Regions from separate parts of the Pandoraea norimbergensis genome, predicted to be linked through region 4. Evidence: predicted binding sites of a transcription regulator. Region 4 holds the regulator's gene; each other region holds the start of a gene.
What was found. Region 4 encodes HrcA, which represses chaperone genes, less so after heat shock. Its sites were predicted from a motif close to TTAGCACTCNNNNNNNNNGAGTGCTAA; they were not measured.
Positions count from the first base shown of each region.

Region 1: AT302_RS05830 (co-chaperone GroES) is a predicted target of HrcA. The motif match lies at 1,856-1,882, and genes of this name have one in related genera.
Region 2: rpoH (RNA polymerase sigma factor RpoH) is a predicted target of HrcA. The motif match lies at 2,529-2,555, and genes of this name have one in related genera.
Region 3: AT302_RS12035 (co-chaperone GroES) is a predicted target of HrcA. The motif match lies at 2,434-2,460, and genes of this name have one in related genera.

Region 1 is NZ_CP013480.3:1,286,864-1,292,840, forward strand. Features, by position in the region: gene AT302_RS05825 (isoprenylcysteine carboxylmethyltransferase family protein) at 275-1,702, shown strand; gene AT302_RS05830 (co-chaperone GroES) at 1,961-2,251, shown strand; gene groL (chaperonin GroEL) at 2,299-3,945, shown strand; gene AT302_RS05840 (LysR substrate-binding domain-containing protein) at 4,099-5,046, opposite strand; gene AT302_RS05845 (MFS transporter) at 5,150-5,977, shown strand, end outside.
Region 2 is NZ_CP013480.3:628,646-634,622, reverse strand. Features, by position in the region: gene maiA (maleylacetoacetate isomerase) at 1-482, opposite strand, end outside; gene ybiB (DNA-binding protein YbiB) at 769-1,725, shown strand; gene AT302_RS02855 (nuclear transport factor 2 family protein) at 1,985-2,368, opposite strand; gene rpoH (RNA polymerase sigma factor RpoH) at 2,591-3,529, shown strand; gene cydP (cytochrome oxidase putative small subunit CydP) at 3,978-4,289, shown strand; gene AT302_RS02840 (cytochrome ubiquinol oxidase subunit I) at 4,279-5,880, shown strand; gene cydB (cytochrome d ubiquinol oxidase subunit II) at 5,908-5,977, shown strand, end outside.
Region 3 is NZ_CP013480.3:2,734,516-2,740,492, forward strand. Features, by position in the region: gene AT302_RS12025 (porin) at 1-311, shown strand, start outside; gene groL (chaperonin GroEL) at 411-2,048, opposite strand; gene AT302_RS12035 (co-chaperone GroES) at 2,085-2,378, opposite strand; gene AT302_RS12040 (LysR family transcriptional regulator) at 2,605-3,450, opposite strand; gene AT302_RS12045 (acetamidase/formamidase family protein) at 3,735-5,977, opposite strand, start outside.
Region 4 is NZ_CP013480.3:5,076,432-5,082,408, reverse strand. Features, by position in the region: gene glnE (bifunctional [glutamate--ammonia ligase]-adenylyl-L-tyrosine phosphorylase/[glutamate--ammonia-ligase] adenylyltransferase) at 1-607, shown strand, start outside; gene recN (DNA repair protein RecN) at 713-2,377, opposite strand; gene AT302_RS22160 (NAD kinase) at 2,563-3,507, opposite strand; gene hrcA (heat-inducible transcriptional repressor HrcA) at 3,601-4,632, shown strand; gene AT302_RS27885 (DUF6600 domain-containing protein) at 4,869-5,977, shown strand, end outside.

The sequences.
Region 1 (5,977 bases), 2.4 Mb from region 4:
GCAGGGGCAGGGTGCGAAACGTGAGGCTTGGATGCCGCAGGTTCTTGCCTGTGTTGCTTTGCGGCGAGGCCGGGGCTGACGTTAGCACGCAGTGTTGACGGTGGCGATCCCCTCTTTTGAGTAGTCGCCTATGCGTGGCTGCGCCACGCTATGATGGCGACGTGCGCGGGCTGCCCGCGTAGGTCAGGAAGGTTGGAATCGTGGGGCGGCAACTGTCGTGAGCGCGGACGTGACGAGCGACACCGTATCCTCGTAGTGCCACCGATTGGACGACATGACGGAAGACATGACGAACGACATGACTGGTACCGTGACCGACACCGCACGCCATAACCCCGGCAACCGCGATACCCCCGGCAACCCCGGCAACCCCGGCAACCCCGGCAACCCCGGCGGCCCCGGCGGCCCCGGCGGCCCCGGCAATCCTGATGGAGCCGTGCCCGCGCGGCCACGCTCGGCGACACACGGCGCGGTCGGGGCCGCCGGTTTCGCGGCCTTTCTCCTGTCACTGGTCCTGCTACGCGCCTACCGTCCTTTCGGGGGCGACATCGTCGCGAGTGCACTGTTCATGGTTGGCATGACTTCGGCGACGGTGCTGCTGGTGGACCTGCTGTGGCAGAAGACTTATCGGCGCGCGTCGACGGGGTTGAGTTTCGAGCGCGACGATCCGTCGTGGTCTCGCACGATGGTCAAGTTCACCGGCCTGTTGGGCAGTCTGGGGTTCGTCGCGCTGCTGTACTGGCTGTTCCCGGAATATCACGGCGACTTTTACGATCGCTACTACCGGATGCTGTCGCTGATAGTGCCGCCATTGCTGGTGTTGGCGCTGCCGTATCTCTACTTTGTCGATCGCAGGATGCCGCAGCCGTTGGACGGCTATTGGCACGTGGGCCAGCTCGTGACGTTGCAGTGGGCCAACGTAGACCGCCGAATCGTCGGGCAGCATCTGCTCGGCTGGCTGGTGAAGGGGTTCTTTCTGCCGTTGATGTTCGGCTACCTGTGCAACGACCTCGCCCGATTCCTGAACGCCGATGTCAGTCAGCTCACCGGCTTCAAGCCGTGGTTCGATCTGTTGTACGGCCTGTGCTATTTCGTCGATGTGGGCCTGACGGTGATGGGCTACCTGCTGACGTTGCGCCTTGCCGATACGCATCTGCGCTCGGCCGAGCCGACCATGCTGGGGTGGGCGGTGGCGCTGGCGTGTTACGAGCCGTTCTGGTCGTTGATCGGCCGCCAGTATCTGCATTACGACACCGGTTTCGCATGGGGCGAGTGGCTGTGGGGGTCACCGCTGCTTTATGGCATCTGGGGCAGTGCGATCCTGCTGCTGACCATGATTTACGTCTGGGCCACCGTGAGTTTCGGCGGCCGCTTCTCCAACCTCACCCATCGCGGCATCATTACCAACGGCCCTTATCGCTGGACCAAGCATCCGGCGTATGTGGCGAAGAACCTGTCGTGGTGGCTGATCTTCATCCCCTTCGTGGCGCGCGGGCCGGTGGATGAGGCGCTGCGCCACTGCCTGCTGCTGTTGGGCGTCAACGGCCTCTATGCGATGCGGGCGTGGACCGAAGAGCGCCATCTGTCTCGCGATCCGGTCTATGTGGCGTACGCCCGATGGATCGATGCGCATGGGCTGTTTCGGTTTCTGCCGAACTTGTCATGGTTCGGCAGGCGCTGGCGGACACCGAGCGCCAGCTAGGCGAGGGAACTCTCAGCGGCCAGGCATCGTCAAAAACGGGACAACCGCCCGCCAAAGTGGCGTCGATCCCGTCGACGCCGAGCCGCCGCCGACAAGAATATTCACCTCCGGGAAAACCCCGCGTCTTGAAATCGTAAAACCCCGTCCCTATAATTAGCACTCGTTGGTGTAGAGTGCTAACGTCATGAATTCATCTTATATGCAACATCTTGCATATATCGTTTTGACAATCTCACTGAGAGAAAAGAGGAGCTTGTAATGAACCTTCGTCCCTTGCATGACCGCGTTATTGTCAAGCGCCTGGACAACGAAACGAAGACCGCATCGGGCATCGTGATCCCTGAAGCCGCCGCTGAAAAGCCGGATCAGGGCGAGATCCTGGCGGTTGGCCCGGGCAAGAAAGACGATCAAGGCAAGTCGATCGTGCTCGACGTGAAGGTGGGCGACCGTGTCCTGTTCGGCAAGTACGCCGGCCAGACCGTGAAGGTCGATGGCCAGGAACTGCTGGTCATGCGTGAAGAAGACATCATGGCCGTTCTGGTCAAGTAAGACTGTCCCCCCAGACATCTACGTAAAGAATTCAAGGAGTTATTGCAATGGCAGCTAAAGAAGTCGTTTTCGGCGATTCCGCTCGTGCAAAGATGGTCGAGGGTGTCAACATCCTGGCCAATGCCGTCAAGGTGACCCTGGGCCCGAAGGGCCGTAACGTGGTGCTCGAGCGCAGCTTCGGCGGCCCGACCGTGACCAAGGACGGTGTCTCGGTCGCCAAGGAAATCGAACTCAAGGACAAGCTCCAGAACATGGGCGCGCAAATGGTCAAGGAAGTGGCTTCCAAGACCAGCGACAACGCCGGCGACGGTACCACCACCGCTACGGTGCTGGCTCAGTCGATCGTTCGCGAAGGCATGAAGTACGTTGCCTCGGGCATGAACCCGATGGATCTGAAGCGCGGTATCGACAAGGCTGTCGCCGCTGCGATCGAAGAACTGCGCAAGATCAGCAAGCCCTGCACGACCAACAAGGAAATCGCTCAAGTCGGCTCGATCTCGGCTAACAGCGATTCGTCGATCGGTGACCGTATCGCCGAAGCGATGGACAAGGTTGGCAAGGAAGGCGTGATCACCGTCGAAGACGGCAAGTCGCTGCAAGACGAGCTGGACGTTGTCGAAGGTATGCAATTCGACCGCGGCTACCTCTCGCCGTACTTCATCAACACCCCGGAAAAGCAAGTCGCCATCCTGGACAACCCGTTTGTCCTGCTGTTCGACAAGAAGGTCTCGAACATTCGTGACCTGCTGCCGGTGCTCGAGCAAGTCGCCAAGGCTGGCCGTCCGCTGCTGATCATCGCTGAAGACGTCGAAGGCGAAGCCCTCGCAACGCTGGTGGTCAACAACATCCGTGGCATCCTGAAGACCTGCGCCGTCAAGGCTCCGGGCTTCGGCGACCGCCGCAAGGCCATGCTCGAAGACATCGCCATCCTGACGGGCGGCCAAGTCATCGCTGAAGAAATCGGCCTGACGCTGGAAAAGGCAACGCTCAACGAACTGGGCCAAGCCAAGCGCATCGAAATCGGCAAGGAAAACACCATCATCATCGATGGTGCTGGCGAAGCCGTGAACATCGAAGCACGCGTCAAGCAAATCCGTGCCCAGATCGAAGAAGCTACCAGCGACTACGATCGTGAAAAGCTGCAAGAGCGCGTGGCCAAGCTGGCCGGCGGTGTTGCCGTGATCAAGGTCGGTGCTGCGACCGAAGTCGAAATGAAGGAAAAGAAGGCACGCGTCGAAGATGCGCTGCACGCTACCCGCGCTGCCGTGGAAGAAGGCATCGTCCCGGGCGGCGGTGTTGCACTGCTGCGTGCTCGCGTGGCCGTTGCCGACATCAAGGGCGCCAACGCTGACCAAGACGCCGGTATCAAGATCGTGCTGCGCGCGATGGAAGAGCCGCTGCGTCAGATCGTCGCGAACGGTGGCGAAGAAGCCAGCGTCGTCGTGGCCAACGTGATTGCTGGCAAGGGCAACTACGGCTACAACGCCTCGACGGGCGAGTACGGCGACCTGGTGGAAATGGGCGTTGTCGATCCGACCAAGGTCACGCGCACCGCGCTGCAAAACGCCGCTTCGGTGTCGGGCCTGCTGCTGACGACCGACTGCGCTGTTGCCGAACTGCCGAAGGAAGATGCCCCGATGGGCGGCGGTATGGGCGACATGGGCGGTATGGGCGGCATGGGCATGGGCATGTAAGTCTCGCAAGAGACGGCATGTCCGGGGTGCCTCCATCGTTTGAGGTGCCCCGATTGCCCGGTCGTCGGACTTCAACGGTTAGTTGTTCTTTGCCGTCGAAGTCCGCGCCAAGGAAAAGCGGCAACGAGTTCTTACGAATTCGTTGCCGTTTTTTTATGGGCGCGCGGTTTTGCCCCCGCGTGCGATGCCCTTGCCGAGTGGCACCGTCGCGGCAATCTCATCCTGCATCCACTGCCAGAACGCGTGGATAGCGCGCTCGCGCGGATGATGCTCGCGCCAGCTCACGTAGTACTCAAGACTCGGTGGGATGCAGACGTCGCCTACCTGCACGAGTTCGCCCGCCGCAATGGCGTCGCGCACGAGCAGGCTGCGCGTGGTCGCGAGCCCTTGTCCGGCGACGGCGGCGCGTAGCAGCAACCCCGCATCGTCGAAAATTGGCCCGCGCGTGGGCTCGTGCGGCGGGAGCCCCGCAGCGACCAGCCAGTCGCGCCATGACCGGTGCGCGAAACGCAGCATCGGCAGCTTCGGCGTGTCGTCGATCGTGAAGTTCGGAAGGCGGTCGATCAACTCGGGGCGGCAAACGGCGATCACGTAGTCGGTCAGTAGTTTGCGGCTCACAAAGCCGGTCGCCTCCACGCGCTGATGCCAGATGCCGACGTCGACCGAATACGGGTCCGGCGCGGCCACATCCGTATGGAGCCGGATCATCAAATCGATGCCGGGATGCTGCGCGCTGAAGCGATCAAGACGTGGGATCAGCCATTGCGCCGCCAGATCGGTCATCACGCTGACTTCCAGCCGTACCGTGGCGGGCGATGCCCCCGCCGCCGTGCCCGCCCGGGCCTCGGTGAAGGCTTCGTCCAGTTCGGACATGCCGATGCGGATGCGCTCGGCCAGACGCGCCCCGACACTGGTCGGAATCATGCGGGCGCCGACCCGCCGGAAGAGGGGCGTGCCGAGTTGCTGCTCAAGCGAGCGCATGTGGTGGCTGACAGCACTGTGCGTCAAATTCAATTCGTCGGCCGCCCGCGTAAAACTCCGGTGACGGGCAGCCGCTTCTAGTGCACGCAGCGATTGGAGGGGAGGAAGGTGTCGAAACATGATGTCAAATTCTACTCACAATGCGCGCTCAAAGGTTTCGTTGGCTTGGGGCCGACGTTCCCCGGACAATGGATACCCAAGTAAATTACTAAGGTATGGCTTCATGTCGAAAGCACTACGCATCTTTGTGCTGTTCGCCTGCGGGTACTTCGTCTCCTACGTGTACCGCGGTGTGAATATTGGGTTTGCGCCGTTTATGACGCGCGAACTCGGACTCTCGTCGGCCGATCTCGGCTTGCTCACGAGCCTCTATTTCCTGGGCTTCGCCGGTGCGCAGTTGCCGGCGGGTGTGCTGCTAGACAAGTTCGGTCCGCGCCGCGTGGCGTCGATCGTGTTGTTGCTGGCGGCGGCGGGTGCCGCGCTGTTCGGTCTCGCACAGGGACTGGGTGCGCTGATGGTGGGGCGTCTGCTCATCGGCGTGGGCGTGTCGGTGTGTCTGGGCAGTGCGTTCAAGGCGTTGGCGCAATGGTTTCCAGTGGCGCGTCTGCCATTGCTCAACGGGCTCGTGATGGCCGTTGGCGGCTTGGGCGGCGTGGTGGTCGGGACTCCCCTCAACTGGCTGCTTGGGATGACCGACTGGCGTGTGGTGTCGTTCGGCCTGGCCGGACTGACCGTCTTCATGTCGGTGGCGTTGTGGTTTGGCGCACCGGAGAAGCAGGGGGCGCATGCGCCGGGTGGTTTGTCGGAGGCGCTGCAAGGCGTGCGCCAAGTGCTCGGCAGCGCCATGTTCTGGAAGGTGACGTCGCTCTCCGGGATCACGCAGGGCGTGTTCTATGCGATGCAGTCGCTGTGGATGGCGCCCTTCATGCGCGACTTCGAAGGCCTGTCGGCCGCGCAAGCGGCGTCGCTCGTGTCGGTGGTCGGTCTGGCGATGATGGCCGGCAGTGTGGTGTTCGGCGCAGCGGCACGCTCGCTGGAACGCCGTGGGGTC
Region 2 (5,977 bases), 1.7 Mb from region 4:
TCGCCGAACGTGAACTTGCCGGGCTGCGGCTGCGCTTGCAGACGCGCTTCGAGCGACGTCAGTCCTTCGATCACCCAGTGCACGTACCACGCGTTCTTCTGCTCCTCGGTCACGCCGAGGTCGTGCTTCAGGTAGCGCAGCACGCGCAGATTGTCGATCGGATGGATATCTGCCGCGATATCGAGTGCCAGCGCACGCACCTGCGCCCGGGCAACCGGGTCGGCCGGCAGCAAGGCGGGCGTCGGGTGAATGTCTTCCAGATACTCGATAATCGCGAGCGACTGGTGAATGTTCACGTCACCATCGACAAACGTCGGCACCAGCGCATTGACGTTGAGCGCGCGATACGCGGGCTTGAGTTGTTCGCCACCGTCGCGCACGAGATGCACCGGCACGGTGTCGTAGTCGAGGCCCTTCAGATTGAGTGCGATCCGCACGCGATACGCGGCGGAACTGCGGAAATAGCTGTACAGCGTGGACATGGCGCTCCTCAATGACGGGATATTCCGGGTAAGCAGGCGGCGGGACGGTCGACAGACGTCGTCGCGAGTGCGGTATGTTGCATGGCACTCGCCACGCCCCGCACAGACACGAGATGGTACTTGAAGCGTTGCCCGCTGCAACACCTGATTGCGTATGATGGAAGCCTGACTTCGCCGCTGTCTGCGCCCTGCATGTTCCCTGCTTGCGCCCCGAATGTGCCCCGAATGTGCCCTGTAGTGCGGCCCGAAGTCGCCGACTCCCCATATCTCGAACCCCTGACGCGTCATGACCACTGCTGCTCCGTTTGCCTGCGCACCGCTGCTCAAAACCATCGCCCGGGGGGCCAAAGGGGCACGGCCGTTGAGCGCTGACGAAACGCGGATGCTATTCGATGCGATTCTCGCGGATCGCGTGGCGCCCGCAGAGCTTGGCGGCGTGTTGATTGCGTACCGTATCAAGGGCGAAACACCGGTGGAATTGCGCGCGATGCTCGATGCCGCCCACGCCACCTTCACGCCACTCAAGGCCCCCGACGATGCACCGCCGCCGGTGCTGCTGCCGAGTTACAACGGCGCACGCAAACAGCCCAATCTCACACCGCTGCTGGCTTTGCTGCTCGCCCGCGAGGGCATTCCGGTGCTCGTCCACGGTCAGCATCACAGCGGCGCGAATCGCGTGGGGACACAGGCCATCTTCGCCGCGCTGGGCCACGCGGCTTGCCAGTCGGGCGCCGAGGCGGAAGCAGCGCTGCGCACCCGCCGCGTCGCATATTTACCGATTGCCTCGCTATCGCCCGGCCTCGAACGCTTGCTGGAAATGCGCGCCGCACTGGGCGTACGGAATTCCGGGCACACGGTCGTGAAGTTGCTTCAGCCCTTCGCCGGACCGGCATTGCGGCTGGTGAATTACACCCACCCGGAATACAAAGAAACGCTCGGCGAAATGTTCGCCGACGCGGCCAACAGCCCGGCGCCCGGCGTGCTGCTCGCACGCGGCACCGAAGGCGAACCGGTCGCCGATGCCCGCCGTCAGGGCGCGATCGACGGCTTCTCCGATGGCGTACCCCGCGCGTGGCAAGCCGCCGAGGAAGGTGCCTCGGGCGCACCGCCCGCCCTGCCCACCGCCGATGCCGAGGCAACGGCGCGCTGGATCGAGGCTGTGCTGGCCGGCGACGTCTCGATCCCAGCCCCGATCGCACGGCAAGTCGAGGTGATCCGGCTGGCACTGGGCGTCAAAGGCTGACTGAGCCGCCGCAAATCGGCTTGCACAGGCGGCAGTTGCGCGACGTCCGGGCGCAATCCATCGTCGTCGGGCGAAATTCGGTGATATCAGGTTTTTTCAGCAAAAATATGATATTTCCGGAACATTTCATCCCGAAACACATCAAATCTTCTGCTTTGAAGTACACGCTCGAAGCGTGTCATCGAGAGGGCTGCCGAGACGGCCCGGGTGAACGACAAGGTGCGGGCCGATAACGTATTGGCGGTGTGCCGCCACGCCGTTATTCAGCCGACGCCATCCGAGTTGCCTGCCACGAGATGAGCCGCCAGGCTTCGGCCTCGCGGACATGGACCGCCGTATAGATCATTTGCGATTCCAGCGAGCCGGTGGCGGTTTCCAGCTCCACCAAGAGCTTGCCGATCACTACGACGGTGTCGCCGAACTGGTGAAGTTGCTGATCCGACGACTGAATGTCGAGATAGCGGCGGCGGCCGGACGTCAGTGCGCCCAGAAATTGCTGTTTTGTTTCGCATTTGCCGTTCGAGTGAACGTAGCGAACGCCCTCGGCCAGAAGTGAGTCCAGTTTTTCGACGTCGACCTCGACCATCGCGGAAAACCGCGCTGCTTCGAGCTCTCGGATTGCGTCGATATGCTTTCCAGCCATGCTGACCTCCCCTCTCGCCGACACCTGAACACACGCGACTTGGGTTGCAATTTACACCATCCACGTCACGTTTGCGCCAGTGACTTTTCCCGGAACCCCGGGGCTGCTGGAAAACCCCGAGACCTCGGAAACTTCCCGCCCAGTAAGGGTTCTAACGTCTTTAGCACTCGTCTGGAGAGAGTGCTAAAATGCTTTCCCAGAGGCTAACCAGGAGTCCACCACTTGAGTACTGCCGCCACTTTGCATCCGACGACGCCGGCCACCGGCACGGCGCCGAATTCTCGTGCCCTTGCTATTGCCCCGTCGGCATTGATGCTGCCGGGCAGTCTGGGCAACATCGACAGCTATATTCAGGCTGTTCACCGTATTCCGCTGCTGACCGCCGAGGAAGAGCAGTCGCTCGCCAAGCGTCTGCGCGACAACGACGATCTCGAGGCCGCCCGCCAGCTCGTGCTTTCGCACCTGCGACTGGTGGTTTCGATCGCACGTAACTACCTCGGCTACGGGCTGCCGCATGCCGACCTGATTCAGGAAGGCAATATCGGTCTGATGAAGGCCGTGAAGCGCTTCGACCCCACGCAGGGCGTGCGACTCGTGTCGTATGCCATGCACTGGATCAAGGCCGAGATTCACGAGTACGTCCTGAAGAACTGGCGCACCGTGAAGGTCGCGACGACCAAGGCACAACGCAAGCTGTTCTTCAACCTGCGTAGCCAGAAGCAAGGCCTGCAAGCGTTCACGCCGGACGAAATCGATCAGGTCGCCCGCGATCTGAATGTGAAGCGCGAAGACGTCATCGAGATGGAAACGCGCATGTCCGGCGGCGATATCGCCCTCGAAGGCCACAGCGACGACAGCGACAGCGCCAGCTTCGCCCCGATCGCCTACCTTGCCGACTCGCATCAAGAGCCGACGGCCGTGATCGCTGCCCGCGAACGCGACCATCTGCAAAGCGACGGTCTGCAAACGGCGCTTGGCCGTCTGGACCCGCGCAGCCGCCGTATCATCGAAGCCCGCTGGCTGTCGGTGGAAGACGACGGCAGTGGCGGCGCCACGCTGCACGAACTGGCTGACGAATTCGGCGTCTCCGCCGAGCGCATCCGCCAGATCGAGGCCGCGGCAATGAAGAAGATGAAGGGTGCGCTGCAAGCGTTTGCGTAATCCCGGCTGACATCGGCGCGCGTCTACGTCAGGACGTGCGACACGATGTCACAGCGACGCCCCACGGCGTCGCCTGAACACAGCAAAGCCCCGCGATGATTCGCGGGGCTTTTTGCTTTCTGGCGCCGGGCAAAGTTCGCAGACCAATTGCTTAGGACTTGATGCATCGCAAGGTCTACCGGCAGACCGGTCGATAGAATCGCTTCGTACGTGGCCATGCTACGTGCGAAGGACGGCCCGGGGGGCTGCCCGACGCGCCGGACCCTTGTCTCGAACCCGCTTCTCATCGACTGCCCGCCGAGGCAGAAGATCCGCATCGAACCAGCGTCATCTGCGTGTCATCCGCCCCCATCCGCCGCGGTTTGACATTTTTAAGCGATAAGGCACAATGCCTCGGAAGTCGACGCTGTTTCCAACACACGACTTTCGACGCCAGGAGCCGTCACGGATGGACACCCACTCTCCTAGCAGTCCGAAGCCTCCCGCCACGGCCACGTCTTCGGCGGTGGCGCATTCCGCCCTCGTCACCTGGCTGATCAGGCGCTGGCGTACCCGCCCTTCCCGTTTCATGCTCGAAATCCTGATCGTTCTCGCGATCAAGGTAGTACTCCTTTTCATACTGAAAAACGCGTTCTTCGACGCCCCGATGGCCAAGCACATGTACTTGCCGCCGGACGTCGTGGCCCGCGCCCTGATCGGGCCGCCCGCCGCAGAAACGCCATCCCCCACCCCAAGTCAAGGTGTCCGCCATGATCAGTAGCGAAGTCGTTGACCTCTCGCGCTTGCAGTTCGCCATAACGGCGCTGTATCACTTTCTGTTCGTCCCGCTCACGCTGGGTCTGTCGTGGCTGCTTGTCATCATGGAGTCGGTCTACGTGATGACCGGCAAGCAGATCTACAAGGACATGACCCAGTTCTGGGGCAAGCTCTTCCTGATCAACTTCGCCATGGGCGTGACCACCGGTCTCACGCTCGAATTTCAGTTCGGCACCAATTGGGCGTACTACTCGCACTACGTCGGTGACATCTTCGGGGTGCCACTCGCCATCGAAGGCCTGATGGCGTTCTTCCTCGAAGCCACCTTCGTCGGCCTGTTCTTCTTCGGCTGGAACAAGCTCTCTCGCATCGGCCACTTGGCCACCACCTTCGCAGTGGCCCTCGGCTCGAACCTCTCCGCGTTGTGGATTCTCGTGGCCAACGGCTGGATGAACAATCCGGTCGGCGCGCACTTCAACTACGAGACGATGCGCATGGAGCTGAACAGCATCTGGGACGTGATCTTCAATCCGGTCGCGCAGGTGAAGTTCGTGCATACGCTGTCTGCGGGTTATGTCACTGCTGCGATGTTCGTGCTCGGTATCTCGGCGTGGTATCTGCTCAAGCGTCGCGACGTGCCGTTCGCACTGCGCTCGTTTGCGGTCGCCGCCGGCTTCGGTCTCGCGTCGACACTCTCGGTGATCGTGCTCGGCGACGAGTCGGGCTACACCACGGGTGAAGTGCAGAAGGTCAAGCTCGCCGCCATCGAAGCCGAGTGGGAAACGGCCAAGCCGCCTGCATCGTTCACGCTGTTCGGGTTCCCGAATCAGAAGGAAGAGCGCACCGACTTCGCCGTGAAGATTCCTTGGGCGATGGGCCTGATTGCCACGCGCTCGGTCGACACGCCGGTTATCGGTCTCACGCAACTGCGTGACGAGCACAAGGACAACATCAAGCGCGGCATGATCGCCTTCGCCGCTCTGGAGAAACTGCGCAACGGCGACACATCGCCGGCCGTGCGTGCCGAGTTCGACAAGTACAAGGACGATCTGGGCTACGGTCTGTTGCTCAAGAAGTACACGCCGAATGTGGTCGATGCCACGCCCGAGCAGATTCACATGGCCGCGAACGACACCATTCCGCCGGTCGCGCCGGTGTTCTGGTCGTTCCGCATCATGGTCGGTCTGGGCTTCCTGTTCCTGTTCACGTTCCTGTGGGCGTTCTGGCTGTGCGCGCGCCGCCGTCTGCTCAAGCCGCGCTCGGCCTGGTTCCTGCGCTGGACGGTGTGGGCGATTCCGCTGCCGTGGCTGGCTGCTGAATTCGGCTGGATCGTTGCTGAAATGGGCCGTCAGCCGTGGACCATCGCCGGCATTCTGCCGACCCATCTCTCGACGTCGTCGCTCTCGGCGGGCGATCTGTATCTGAGCCTCGCGGGCTTCATCCTCTTCTACACCGCGTTGCTCATCATCGAGATGTTCCTGATGGTGAAGTACGTCAAGCTCGGCCCGTCGTCGCTGCATACCGGCCGCTACCACTTCGAGACGGAAGACGGTGCGGCCGGGGCCATTGGCCGCGACCGTCCGGCCTCGGTCTGATCGTCAGGGAGAAACCACATCATGATGATCGATTACACCGTACTCAAGCTGATCTGGTGGGTGCTCATCGGCGTGCTGCTGATCGGCTTTGCCTTCT
Region 3 (5,977 bases), 2.3 Mb from region 4:
GCGATGGCTCGGTGGACAAGAACGTTTATACGGTTTCCGGTGCGTACCGCTTCAACCCGGCGTCGACACTGGCGCTCGTGTACAGCCACCTCGATGACCGCACGCCCGCCGCGCGCAACGCCGATCACGTGGGCCTGATGTATGCCTATTGGCTGTCGAAGCGCACGTGGCTTTATGCGAGCGGGGCAGTGCTGCTCAACAAGGGCACGTCGGCCTATGCGCTGGCTGGGTCGACCACGCCCGGCGTTGCCGTCGCCTACCCGGGTGCCGATGCGCAAGGCGTGCAGATCGGCGTCCAACATCGGTTCTGAGATCCGGGGGCAATCCCCTGACAGTAACGGGCCCCATGCCTTGACGGATGGGGCCCGTTGTCTTTACGGCTGACCGTTTTCAGGCGGGCTCAGTTTGGGTTAGAAACCGAAATCAGCCCCGCCCGCGCCGCCTGCGCCGGGTAGCGCCGGTGCGCTTGCCTTCGGCGCTTCGACGATAGTCGCGTCGGTGGTGAGCAGCAAGCCAGCGACGGAAGCCGCGTTCTGCAACGCCGTGCGCGTGACCTTGGTCGGATCGAGCACCCCCAGTTCCACCAGATCGCCGTATTCGCCAATTGCGGCGTTGTAGCCGAAATTGCCGCTGCCTTGTGCCACCTTCGCGACGACGACGCTCGGCTCATCGCCCGCGTTAGCGACGATCTGACGCAACGGCTCTTCCAGCGCACGCAGCACAATTTTGATGCCCGCGTCCTGATCGGCGTTATCGCCGCGCACTTCCCGCACCTTGTCGCGCACGCGAATCAACGCCACGCCACCGCCCGGCACAATGCCTTCTTCCACCGCCGCCCGCGTGGCGTGCAGGGCGTCGTCAACGCGATCTTTCTTCTCCTTGACCTCGATTTCGGTAGCACCGCCCACTTTGATGACGGCCACGCCACCCGCCAGCTTGGCCACGCGCTCCTGCAACTTTTCGCGATCGTAGTCGGACGAGGCTTCTTCAATCTGCACGCGAATCTGTTTGACGCGCGCCTGAATGTTGACGGCCTCACCGGCGCCGTCGATGACAGTCGTGTTTTCTTTGCCGACTTCGATACGTTTGGCTTGTCCCAACTCGGCAAGCGTTGCCTTCTCCAGTGACAGGCCGGTTTCCTCGGCGATCACCTGACCGCCTGTGAGGATGGCGATGTCTTCGAGCAACGCCCGGCGGCGGTCACCGAAGCCCGGCGCCTTGACGGCAACCGTCTTGAGAATGCCGCGAATGTTGTTCACGACCAGCGTGGCGAGTGCTTCGCCTTCCACGTCTTCCGCGATGATGAGCAGCGGACGGCCGGCCTTGGCGACTTGCTCCAGCAGCGGCAGCAGATCGCGAATGTTGCTGATCTTCTTGTCGTGCAGTAGCACGAACGGCGATTCCAGCGCAGCAATCTGCTTGTCGGGGTCGTTGACGAAGTAGGGCGACAGATAACCGCGATCAAACTGGAGCCCTTCGACCACGTCCAGTTCGTCAGCGAGCGTCTTGCCATCTTCGACTGTGATCACACCTTCCTTGCCCACGCGATCAATCGCTTCGGCGATGCGCTGACCGATCGACTCTTCGCCGTTGGCCGAAATCGTGGCGACCTGCGCGATTTCTTTGCTGGTCGTCGTGGGCTTGCTGATGGCGCGCAAGGCGTCGACCGCCACGCCGACCGCACGGTCGATACCGCGCTTCAGATCCAGCGGGTTGAGCCCGGCGGCCACGTATTTCTGGCCCTCGCGAACGATGGCTTGTGCCAGTACCGTGGCGGTCGTGGTGCCGTCGCCCGCGAGATCGCTGGTCTTCGACGCAACTTCCTTGACGAGCTGCGCGCCGATGTTCTGAAGCTTGTCGGCAAGCTCGATGTCCTTCGCGACGGATACGCCGTCCTTGGTGACGACCGGTGCGCCGAAACTGCGTTCGAGCACGACGTTGCGTCCCTTCGGACCGAGCGTGACCTTCACGGCGTCGGCGAGAATGTTCACGCCTTCCACGAGCTTCGCGCGTGCGGCGTCGCGCAATACGATGTCTTTGGCTGCCATGGGTTGCGCCTTTTAAATATCAGAATGAATGGAGGATTAGTGGGCGGTGACGACAGCGATGATGTCTTCTTCGCGCAATACGAGCAGTTCGTTGCCGTCGACCTTGACGACCTGACCGCCGTATTTGCCGAACAACACGCGCTCGCCAATCTTGACGTCCAGCTCGATATGACGGCCATCCTTGTCGCGGCGGCCGGGACCCACGGCGAGGACTTCGCCTTGATCCGGTTTCTCTGCGGCGCTATCGGGCAACACGATGCCCGAGCTGGTCTTGGTCTCTTGATCGAGACGCTTGACGATGACGCGATCCTGTAAGGGACGAAGGCTCATGACGTTTCCTTTGGCTTCTGTTTGATCGTGGAGAGAGATAGGAAGTCGGTAGCGATTGGCACTCTCGATCACCGAGTGCCAGACTGATTTGCAGTATAAAAATGACAGTGCGCTGCAATCCAATAACCGATTCTCGGATCGATATCTCTACGAAGCATTAGCACGTCAAAAGCACGTCAAAAGCAGGTCAGTAGCGGGGCATCTCCCTTCACCGCTTCGGCTTCACTCAGGCCGTTCGCAACGCCGCGCTCAGCGTCTGAAGCGTGCGTCTGGCCTGCGCATCGGTGAGCCCGGTATGCAGCACCACGTCCCGCACGGGTAATGGGGGAAGGCCAAGACGCTGGCCCACGTCGACAGTGCCGGCCGGGGCTACCCGGTGCGCGAGTGCGGCGACGGCCAGCCCGGCAGTCACGGCTGCCCCGATGGTGCCGACACCACCGCCCACGAAGACCTCGTGCCACGGCACACCCGCCGCGTCCAGTGCGCTCACGGCCATCGCGCGCACGCTGCACGGCTTGGCTTGCGTCGCGAGGGGCAGGCCGCCGTTGGCACTCGGTTCGAAGTCGGTCGCCGCCATCCAGCCGAACGATTGCGCCATGATGCGTTCGCCGTCCAGACGCCGCGTGTCGTGGCGCAACACGATGCACGCGTCGATCTCCGTCGCGTCGTAGCATTCGAGCAATTCGCGTGACGGTGCAATGCGAAGCTCGACGATCACGCCGGGGTCCGCGTCGTGCATGCGTCGTATCAACAAGGGGAGATTGGCGCCGACCAGATGGTGGCTGATGCCGATGGTCAACCGCCGGGTCTGGGCGCTGAATGCCTGTAGCGCCGTTTCATGGGCACTGACGAGCGCGCGGGCGGGCGCCAGAAAGGCGAGTCCGCTAGCCGACAGCCGCACCTGACGCGGCGTGCGATCCAGCAGCCGATGCCCGAGCGTCGCCTCCAGCCGCTTGATCTTGACGCTGACCGCCGACTGGGTGGAGTTCAGCACCTCGGCCGCCCGGGTGAAGCTCTTGAGTTCGACCGTGAGCACAAAGGCCCGCACGGCATCGATATCTAACGCATTCATGATCAGTCATTCGAATTTGTCATCATTGAAATATCCTGCCATGCACTGTTCGAATGGTCGAGCGCTAATTACGATGGCTCCATCAAAGGAGCTACGTCATGCCTCAATATCAGATCGACCCGCCGCGGGAGCCTCGGCACGGCCATTCAACCGGAGAGTCCCCAGTATCGGCAAACGCGTTTGTGATGGCGCATGTGGCCAGCGTGGCGGGCGTCGCACTCGCTGTCGCCCTGCTGACGGCCGCCGTGGTAGCGGTGTGGCGATAGCCGTTCAGGACAGAAGTATCAGGACGGAAACAGGCACTTCCGGATGATGGCGTGTACGCCCCAATTGCCGTTCACCACTTGGGTGACCCCGAAGTCGACGCCGACGGAGAGAATCGCGTTCGCCTCGTCTTCGGTCAGCCCGTTCACCTGCATCAGAAACCGGCGCGCCTTGTAAAAGGCATCTCGCAGGGCGCTGTCCAGTGTCGACTTCAGGTAGATCTGGCTCTGCGCCTTCTGCCCCAACTCGGCGAGATGATTCGGCGAACTGAAGCCGTGGACGATCCACTCCTTTGCGGTCTCCACCAGCGGATACGTGAGGTCCGCAAACGGCGCATTGGCGGGGATCGCCGCCTTCTTGTGCAAGATCAACTGGATCTTGCCGGTGAGCGAACATTCGATGGCCGTGCCACCCAGCTCGGCATCGCCTTGCGACGCGTGCGGGTCGCCGATCGACAGTAGCGCGTCAGGCACTGCCACTTTCAGGAACACGCTGGCCCCGCGCGTGACACGCCAGTTGTCCAGATTGCCGGCATAGCTCGACGGCGGAATCGAGTCGATCAGGCCGTCTTGCGCGGGCGCAACGGCGAGTACGCCGAAGTGCGGCCGCAGCGGGATCTCCACATCCTTCAGCGCGCGATGATTCTTCGTGATCTTCGTGTGGTCGACGGGCACGCCGGGGTAGTCGATGGTCGTGTGCACCACACCGAACGGATCGCGCTGTGGTGTCCATCGGAAGCTGTAGAGTGCGCGGGCGACGCCATCGTTACGTTCGCAGTCGATCTCGAAGACGGTGACCACCTCGCGCTCACGCGGGGCCGTCAGCATGTCCTGATAATGAAATCCCCACCACGCCGACGCGTGCGCGCCGAAGGCCTTGCCTGCATAGGCCGGATTGGCGCTGGGGCGCGGCTGCAACTCGAGAATGCGCACTTCCAGCACATCGCCCGGCATGGCGTCCCTGACGGCGATCGGGCCCGTGCAGATATGCACGCCGAAGCCTTCTCCGGCGCCACGCCCGTAGACAGACGCATCCATTGGGCCAGCGCCACGCCGGTCGACGTTCTTCTGTGTCGCTGTCCAGTGAAAGACGCTCTCGGCGCCCGGGTCGCCTTGCACCATGCGTTCCCAGTCGTCGGTGGCGTGCTGGGTCAGCGTCTCGATCGTGACGGTATCGCCGGAATCGACCGTCAGCACCGGTGGCAGATCGTGGCTCAGATAGCCCCAGTGCACCGACTCGCGTGTTGCGCGCAGATAGTGATGCTGTCCCGCCTCGTGAGGCAAATCGGTATGCGCTGCGTTACCGTCATGGCCTTCGGCAGGGGAACGGTGCGCAGTGCGTAGCGCATCTGCCGCCAATCCGGCAGCCCGTTGTAACGTCGCGGAGGGAAAGTCGGGATGCCCCCGGGAGATGCGTGCACGGGCGGGCAGGGTGCGCGCCTTCACGCTTTGCTCGCGATAGGCCTTCGGCGACACGCCGAATCGCTCGCGAAACGCCTGACTGAAATACGACGGGTCGTTGAAGCCCCATCGGTAGCAGATATCGGACACCGATAACTGGTCGTAGACCGGATTCGCGAGATCCGCGTGACATCGTTCCAGACGGCTATTGCGCAGATACGTGGAAAAGCTCTGCCCCGAGTCTTCGAACAGCTTGCGCAGATAGCGGTCCGAGATGTGCTCGTCGTTGGCAATCGCCGACAACGAAAGGTCAGGCTCCGCAAGCCGCGCCTGAACACGGTGGCAAATGCGCGCGAACATGGCTGAACGCGAGGATGAAAGCCCCGACGTCGCATGAGGTTTGGCCGCCACCAGCGCCGACGCCAGCAACTCGAGCAAGACGCCTTCGACAGGTTCGAGGGCCTGCGCATCGGGCTCGGCCATGGCGTCGAGTTGATCGGCGATGGTCCGGAGCAGACTGCCGAAGAGCCCGCCGACCGACGGCGGCAGTTTGCACGTGCCGGCGAGCGGCGCGCTAGCCAGTCGCGGCGCGATCAGCGCGTGCCGAATATGCAGCGTGACGATGCGAAAAGGCGTCCGCGCCACAAAATCAACGCTTTCCATCGCCGGAATGCAGGCAATGTCGCCCGTCGCCAGCGGCTCGTCGATCACGCTTCCCGTGAGTTCTGCCTGCCCGTCGAGCAACATGATGAGCAGGTAGCCACGCTCGCCGCCCGCGCGGGCAGACACGACTTGCGGCGTGGCAGCAATGACGGACACCTCGATGCCTGCGGGCGTGCGATGCGAGAGCAGGGTGCCGTGCA
Region 4 (5,977 bases):
GCGGCTGCGCCCCAATGGGTTGTCGGGGCTGTTGGTGACCAACATCGAGAGCTTCCGCCAGTATCAGTTCCGAGAGGGGAATGCGAATACTGCGTGGGTCTGGGAGCATCAGGCGCTGACGCGCGCGAGGTTCTGTGCGGGCGACGATGCGATTGGCGCAACGTTCGAGGACATTCGCAAGCAGGTATTGGCGACACCGCGCGAGGCACTGCCGCTGGCGCAAGAGATTGTGGCGATGCGCCGCAAGGTGTTGGAGGGGCATCCGAACCCGACGCAGCTATTCGATCTGAAGCACGACCGTGGCGGCATGGTGGATATCGAGTTCACTGTGCAGTATCTGGTCTTGTTGCACTCTGGCGCGCATCCGGCCTTGTTGCGTAACGCGGGCAACATCGCGTTGCTGCGAGAGGCGGCACAGTTGGGGCTGATCGATGCGAAGTTGGCAGACGATGCCGCAGCGGCCTACCGGACGTATCGAAAGCGCCAGCATAAATTGCGCCTCGATGGGGTGGAGGCAGCGCGCGTCCCGGCGGTCGATATCGAGACTGAGCGCAGTGCCGTGATGGCGTTGTGGGATTCCGTGTTCGCGGATGCTGGGCCGGTTTGATGGCGGCGCGGAAGTAAGTTGAACGAAAGTGATGGGAAAGACGCCGGGTGAGCCCCGGCGTTTTTCATTTGGGATAGGGCGCAGCGAGGGCGAAGCGTGCTCGGACTAAAGCGCCAACATCTCCCGAGCGTGTTTGCGCGTCGTCGCGGTGATTTCAACGCCACCGAGCATGCGAGCGATTTCTTCGACGCGCTCCGTGCGACCCAGCGGTTCGATTTCGCTCATGGTGGAGTCGCCATCGCTGCGTTTCTTCACGCGCAGGTGTTGATGGCCGAGCGCGGCGACTTGAGGCAGGTGGGTGACGCAGAGCACTTGGCGGCCTTGGCCGAGTTCGCGCAGGAGGCGTCCGACCACTTCGGCGACGGCGCCGCCGATGCCCGAATCCACTTCATCGAAGATCAGCGTGGGCGTGAGGCTTGCGCTGCTGGCGATGACTTGCAGCGCGAGGCTGATACGCGCCAGTTCGCCGCCGGAGGCGACTTTCGCGAGTGGGCGCGTCGGCACACCGGGGTGACCGGCCACGAGAAATTCCACCGTCTCCAGCCCGAACGATTGTGGTTCGGCGGCGGGGGTGATGGCCACTTCGAAGCGTCCACCGGGCATCGACAGGTCTTGCATCGCGCGGGTGACTTCGCGCGACAGCGAGGCGGCGGCTTTCGCGCGCGCTTTGGACAGCGTCTTGGCGAGTTCGAGATAAGCCGCGTGCGCCGCATCAGTGGCGGCCTGCATCGCCGCCGTATCTTGCGACGCCGTCAGTTCTTCCAGTTGCGCACGTCGTTCGGCGTGTTCCGCAGGCAAGTTCTCGGGCGTGACGCGGAACTTGCGCGCCGCCGAGTGCAGGGCGTCGAGACGTTGCTCCACGACAGCCAGTCGTTCCGGATCGAGATCGATGCGTTGTGCGTAGTGCGAGAGGGAATGCACCGCTTCGCGCAGTTGAATCTCGGCGGGTTCCAGTGCGGCGAGCGCGTCGGCGAGCCCTGTGTCGATTTCTGCCAGTTCGCGAATCTGGTGCACCACATGCCCCAGCGACGGCACGATCGCCCCGTCCGCTTCGGCCAGCGCATCGAGCGCGCTCTGCACGCCGTTGATCAGGCTCGCGGCGTGAGAGAGGCGGCGATGCTCTGCGTTCACCTCATCCCATTCGCCTTCCTGCGGGCCGAGCTTGTCCAGTTCTGCCGTCTGCCATTCCAGACGTTCGCGTTCCAGTTGCAGCTCGCGATCGCGGCCCTGCGCTTCTTCACAGCGCTTGACCAGACGCCGCCATTCCTTGTGTGCCGCCGCCGTATCCGCCGCGAGCCCAGTAGCACCCGCGTGCGAGTCCAGCAGGCGGCGCTGCGCGTCAGGGCGGAGCAACTGCTGATGCGCGTGCTGGCCGTGAATGTCCACCAGCATCTCGCCAAGCTCGCGCAATTGCGTGAGCGTCGCGGGCGTGCCGTTGATGAACGCGCGGGAACGCCCGGTCGTATCCAGCACGCGGCGCAACAGCACGCCGCCGTGTTCTTCCAGCGTGAGCGCTTGCACTTGCAGCCACGCCTCTAGATCCGGGCGCGCTTCGGCATCCGCCGCAAATTCTGCCGTGATATCCGCACGCGTCTGTCCCGTGCGCACCATGCTGGCGTCGCCTCGTTCGCCCATGGCCAGCGCGAGCGCATCGATCAGAATCGACTTGCCTGCACCGGTCTCGCCGGAGAACACCGTAAAACCGGCGGAGAATTCCAGATCGAGACGATCGACGATCACAAAATCGCGAATCGAGAGACTGCGTAGCATGGGGTATCGGGTGCCTGACGTTCGGACACCGGCCCGGCGGGCCAGCGGGAAGCGTCAATGATAAGGGGACTTTGCGACGAACGGGAGAGCCAGTGTTGGGCCGGTGTTTGGCCTGTGTTTAAGCGGGCGTGCGCTCCCCGCCCACAAAAACACACGCCACCGGGTGGGGTGGCGTGTGGGCAGACTCAGTTTTGCGGTGCGTCTTCGTCCGAAATATGTTCGTTCCAGTGCAGCTTGCGGCGCAGCGTCGCGTAATAGTTGTAGCCGACCGGATGCAGGAACGTCACCTGATGCTCCGAGCGGCTCACCAGAATTTTGTCGCCCTGACGCAGTTCCGCAAACGACTGCATATCGAAGTTCGCCCCGACTTCGCGGCCGCCCGTGATCGTGATCACGATGTCGCTGGAGTCCGGCAGCACGATCGGACGGTTCGACAGCGCGTGCGGCGCAATCGGCACCAGCACGACCCCGCCGAGACGCGGGTGAAGGATCGGGCCCGATGCCGACAGCGCGTAAGCCGTCGAGCCGGTCGGCGTGGCGACGATCAGGCCGTCCGAGCGCTGCTTGTACATGAAGCGCCCGTCCACATCTACGCGCAGTTCCACCATCCCCGAGATGCCCGAGCGGTTCACCACCACGTCGTTGAACGCGAGCGTCTCGAACAGCGTCTGCCCGTCGCGGTCGATGCGCGCGGCGAGCAGCGTGCGCTGCTCCGCTTCGAAATGACCTTCGAGCATCGCCGGCACCACCTGACGCATATCGTCGAGCGGAATATCCGTGATGAAACCCACGCGCCCGTGGTTCACACCGATCAGCGGCACCCCCGACGCGGCCAGTTGACGGCCGACGCCGAGCATCGTCCCGTCGCCACCCACGACGACGGCGACGTCGGTCTGCGTGCCGATCTCCTGAATATCGAGCGTGCCGTACGGGTCGGCACCGGCGCCGATGTTATGCGCCGTATCGCGCTCGAAGACGACGTGATGCCCGCGCTGGGCAATGCATGCCGCGAGCGTGAGCAATGGTTCGGCAACGCCGTCGGCATGGTACTTCCCGACGAGCGCTACGGTCTTGAAAGGGCTCCCTGTTTTCATGCCGCCATTACACCATAAGTCGATGACAGCAACCATCGCGTATGCCGCGCAAAGTCAGGCTGTGCCATTGTGCCGACACGCCCTCGCGCCAAACGCCGCGTGCGTACGTTTCGCGTTACAATTTTTGCCATGCTAGATCAACGTGCGCAGACTCTCCTCAAAACCCTGATCGAACGGTACATCGCCGATGGCCAACCGGTCGGTTCGCGCACGCTTTCCCGTTATTCAGGCCTCGATCTCTCTCCGGCGACCATCCGCAACGTGATGGCCGACCTTGAGGCGCTGGGCTTCGTCGCCAGTCCCCATACGTCTGCCGGTCGAATCCCCACGCCGCGCGCCTACCGTCTCTTCGTCGACACCATGCTCTCCGTGAGCCCGCTCGAAGACGCGGTACATCGCCTCGCGTCGCAGGTGCAAAATCGCCTGCAACCGGCCGGACCGCAGCAACTGGTGGCGTCCGCCGCGCAAGTGCTGTCCAACCTGTCGCAGTTCGCGGGCGTGGTGCTGACCCCGCGACGCAGTCAGGTTTTCCGCCAGATCGAATTCCTGCGGTTGTCTGAAAAACGCGTGCTGCTCATCATCGTCACCCCCGACGGCGACGTGCAGAACCGCATCATCCTCACCGAAAAAGACTACTCGCCCGCCCAACTGGTCGAAGCCGGCAACTATCTGAACGCCCATTTCGGCGGTCACAGCTTCGACGATGTGCGCGCTTACTTGCGTGGCGAGCTCGATGCACTGCGTTCCGACATGAGCGCGCTGATGCAAGCGGCGGTCGATGCCGGCAGTGATGCCATGGCCGACACCACGCGCGAAGAGAGCGTGCTGATCTCGGGCGAGCGCAATTTGCTCGGTGTCGAAGATCTGTCGTCCAGCATGGAACGGCTGCGCAAGCTGTTCGACGTGTTCGAGTCGAAGACCGGCCTGCTGCAACTGCTCGACGTGTCGAGCCGCGCGCAGGGCGTGCAGATCTTCATCGGCGGCGAATCGAGTCTGGTGCCCATCGAAGAGATGACCGTCGTGACTGCACCGTACGAAGTGGACGGCGAAGTGGTCGGTACGCTGGGCGTGATCGGCCCGACGCGCATGGCGTACGAGCGCGTGATTCCGATCGTCGATATCACGGCCAAGCTGCTCTCCAACGCGCTCAGCCAGCACTGAGCCCGGGCGAGGGCGCTAGCCAGCATCGCCCGGTTCGCCAGCATTCCCGACGCATTCGCGTTACAAACCCGTAGCATTCATTTACACGCTGTCACAAGCGGCAGGCTTACGCTCAAGGTGTCACTTATGGCGGGGTGAATGGGCTGGTTGACTCGCCGAAGGATTCGGACAGAACAACAAGGCGGCACGCAGCACACGCTACGCATGCGGGTCCGCCGGAAGGGCCGGGAGTCGGTATGAAACCCCTGAATTCATGGCGGACCGTGGTTCGCTTACTTGGCGCCGGGCTGATGTTCGGCGCCATCGGTGCGCTGGTCGCCCCCGCGCTGGCACAAGCCCAGAGCGCCGATCCGCCCGGACGCGTGGCGCGGCTCGGCGAGTTCGACGGCACCGTGACCTACGCGCCCGCCGGTACCACCGACTGGCGTTATGCCGACCGCAATCGCCCGCTCACCACCGGCGACGCCGTCTGGGTCGACCGCAATAGCCGCGCCGAGATGCATGTGGGTGGCACGGCGGTGCGCATCGGTGCCTCCACCAGCGTCACGCTGTCGGCCGTGACCGACCAGAATGTGCAACTGAACGTAACGCAAGGCACCGTCGGCTTGCGTCTGCGCAGCTACGATCCCAACCAGCCTTACGAAATCGATACGCCCAATCTCGCCTTCGTGCCGCAGCAGGCGGGCGAGTACCGAATCGACGTCGATCCGAATGGCGTGACCACCGTCAGCGTCTGGCAAGGCGCGGGCACCGTGTACGGACAAGGCGCGTCGGTGCCGCTGCGTCAGGGGCAGCGCGTCGCCTTCACCGGGCAAAACCTCGTGCAGCAACCGACCGGGCCATTGGCCGCCGACGCGTTCGATCAATGGGTGCGTGAGCGCGATGCTCGCGAAGACGCGTCCGTCTCCGCCCGCTATGTGCCGCGCGACATGACCGGTTTTGAGAGCCTCGACGATTACGGCTCGTGGCAAGACACGCCGACCTATGGCGCCGTGTGGGTGCCGTCGAGCGTGCCGTCCGGCTGGGCGCCGTACCGCACGGGGCACTGGGTTTGGGTCGACCCGTGGGGCTGGACGTGGGTGGACGAAGCGCCGTGGGGCTTCGCGCCTTATCACTATGGCCGCTGGGCGTATGTCGATACGCGGTGGTGCTGGGTGCCCGGGCCGGTGGCCGTGCGTCCGGTGTACGCGCCCGCACTCGTCGGCTGGGTTGGCGGCAGCAGCGGTGGCAACCAGTGGGGCGTGGCGTTTGCCGCCGGCGGCGTCGGGCTGGCATGGTTCGCACTCGGACCGCATGACCCGTATCGCCCGGCATATCACGCCAGTTCGTCGTACGTCACCAACAT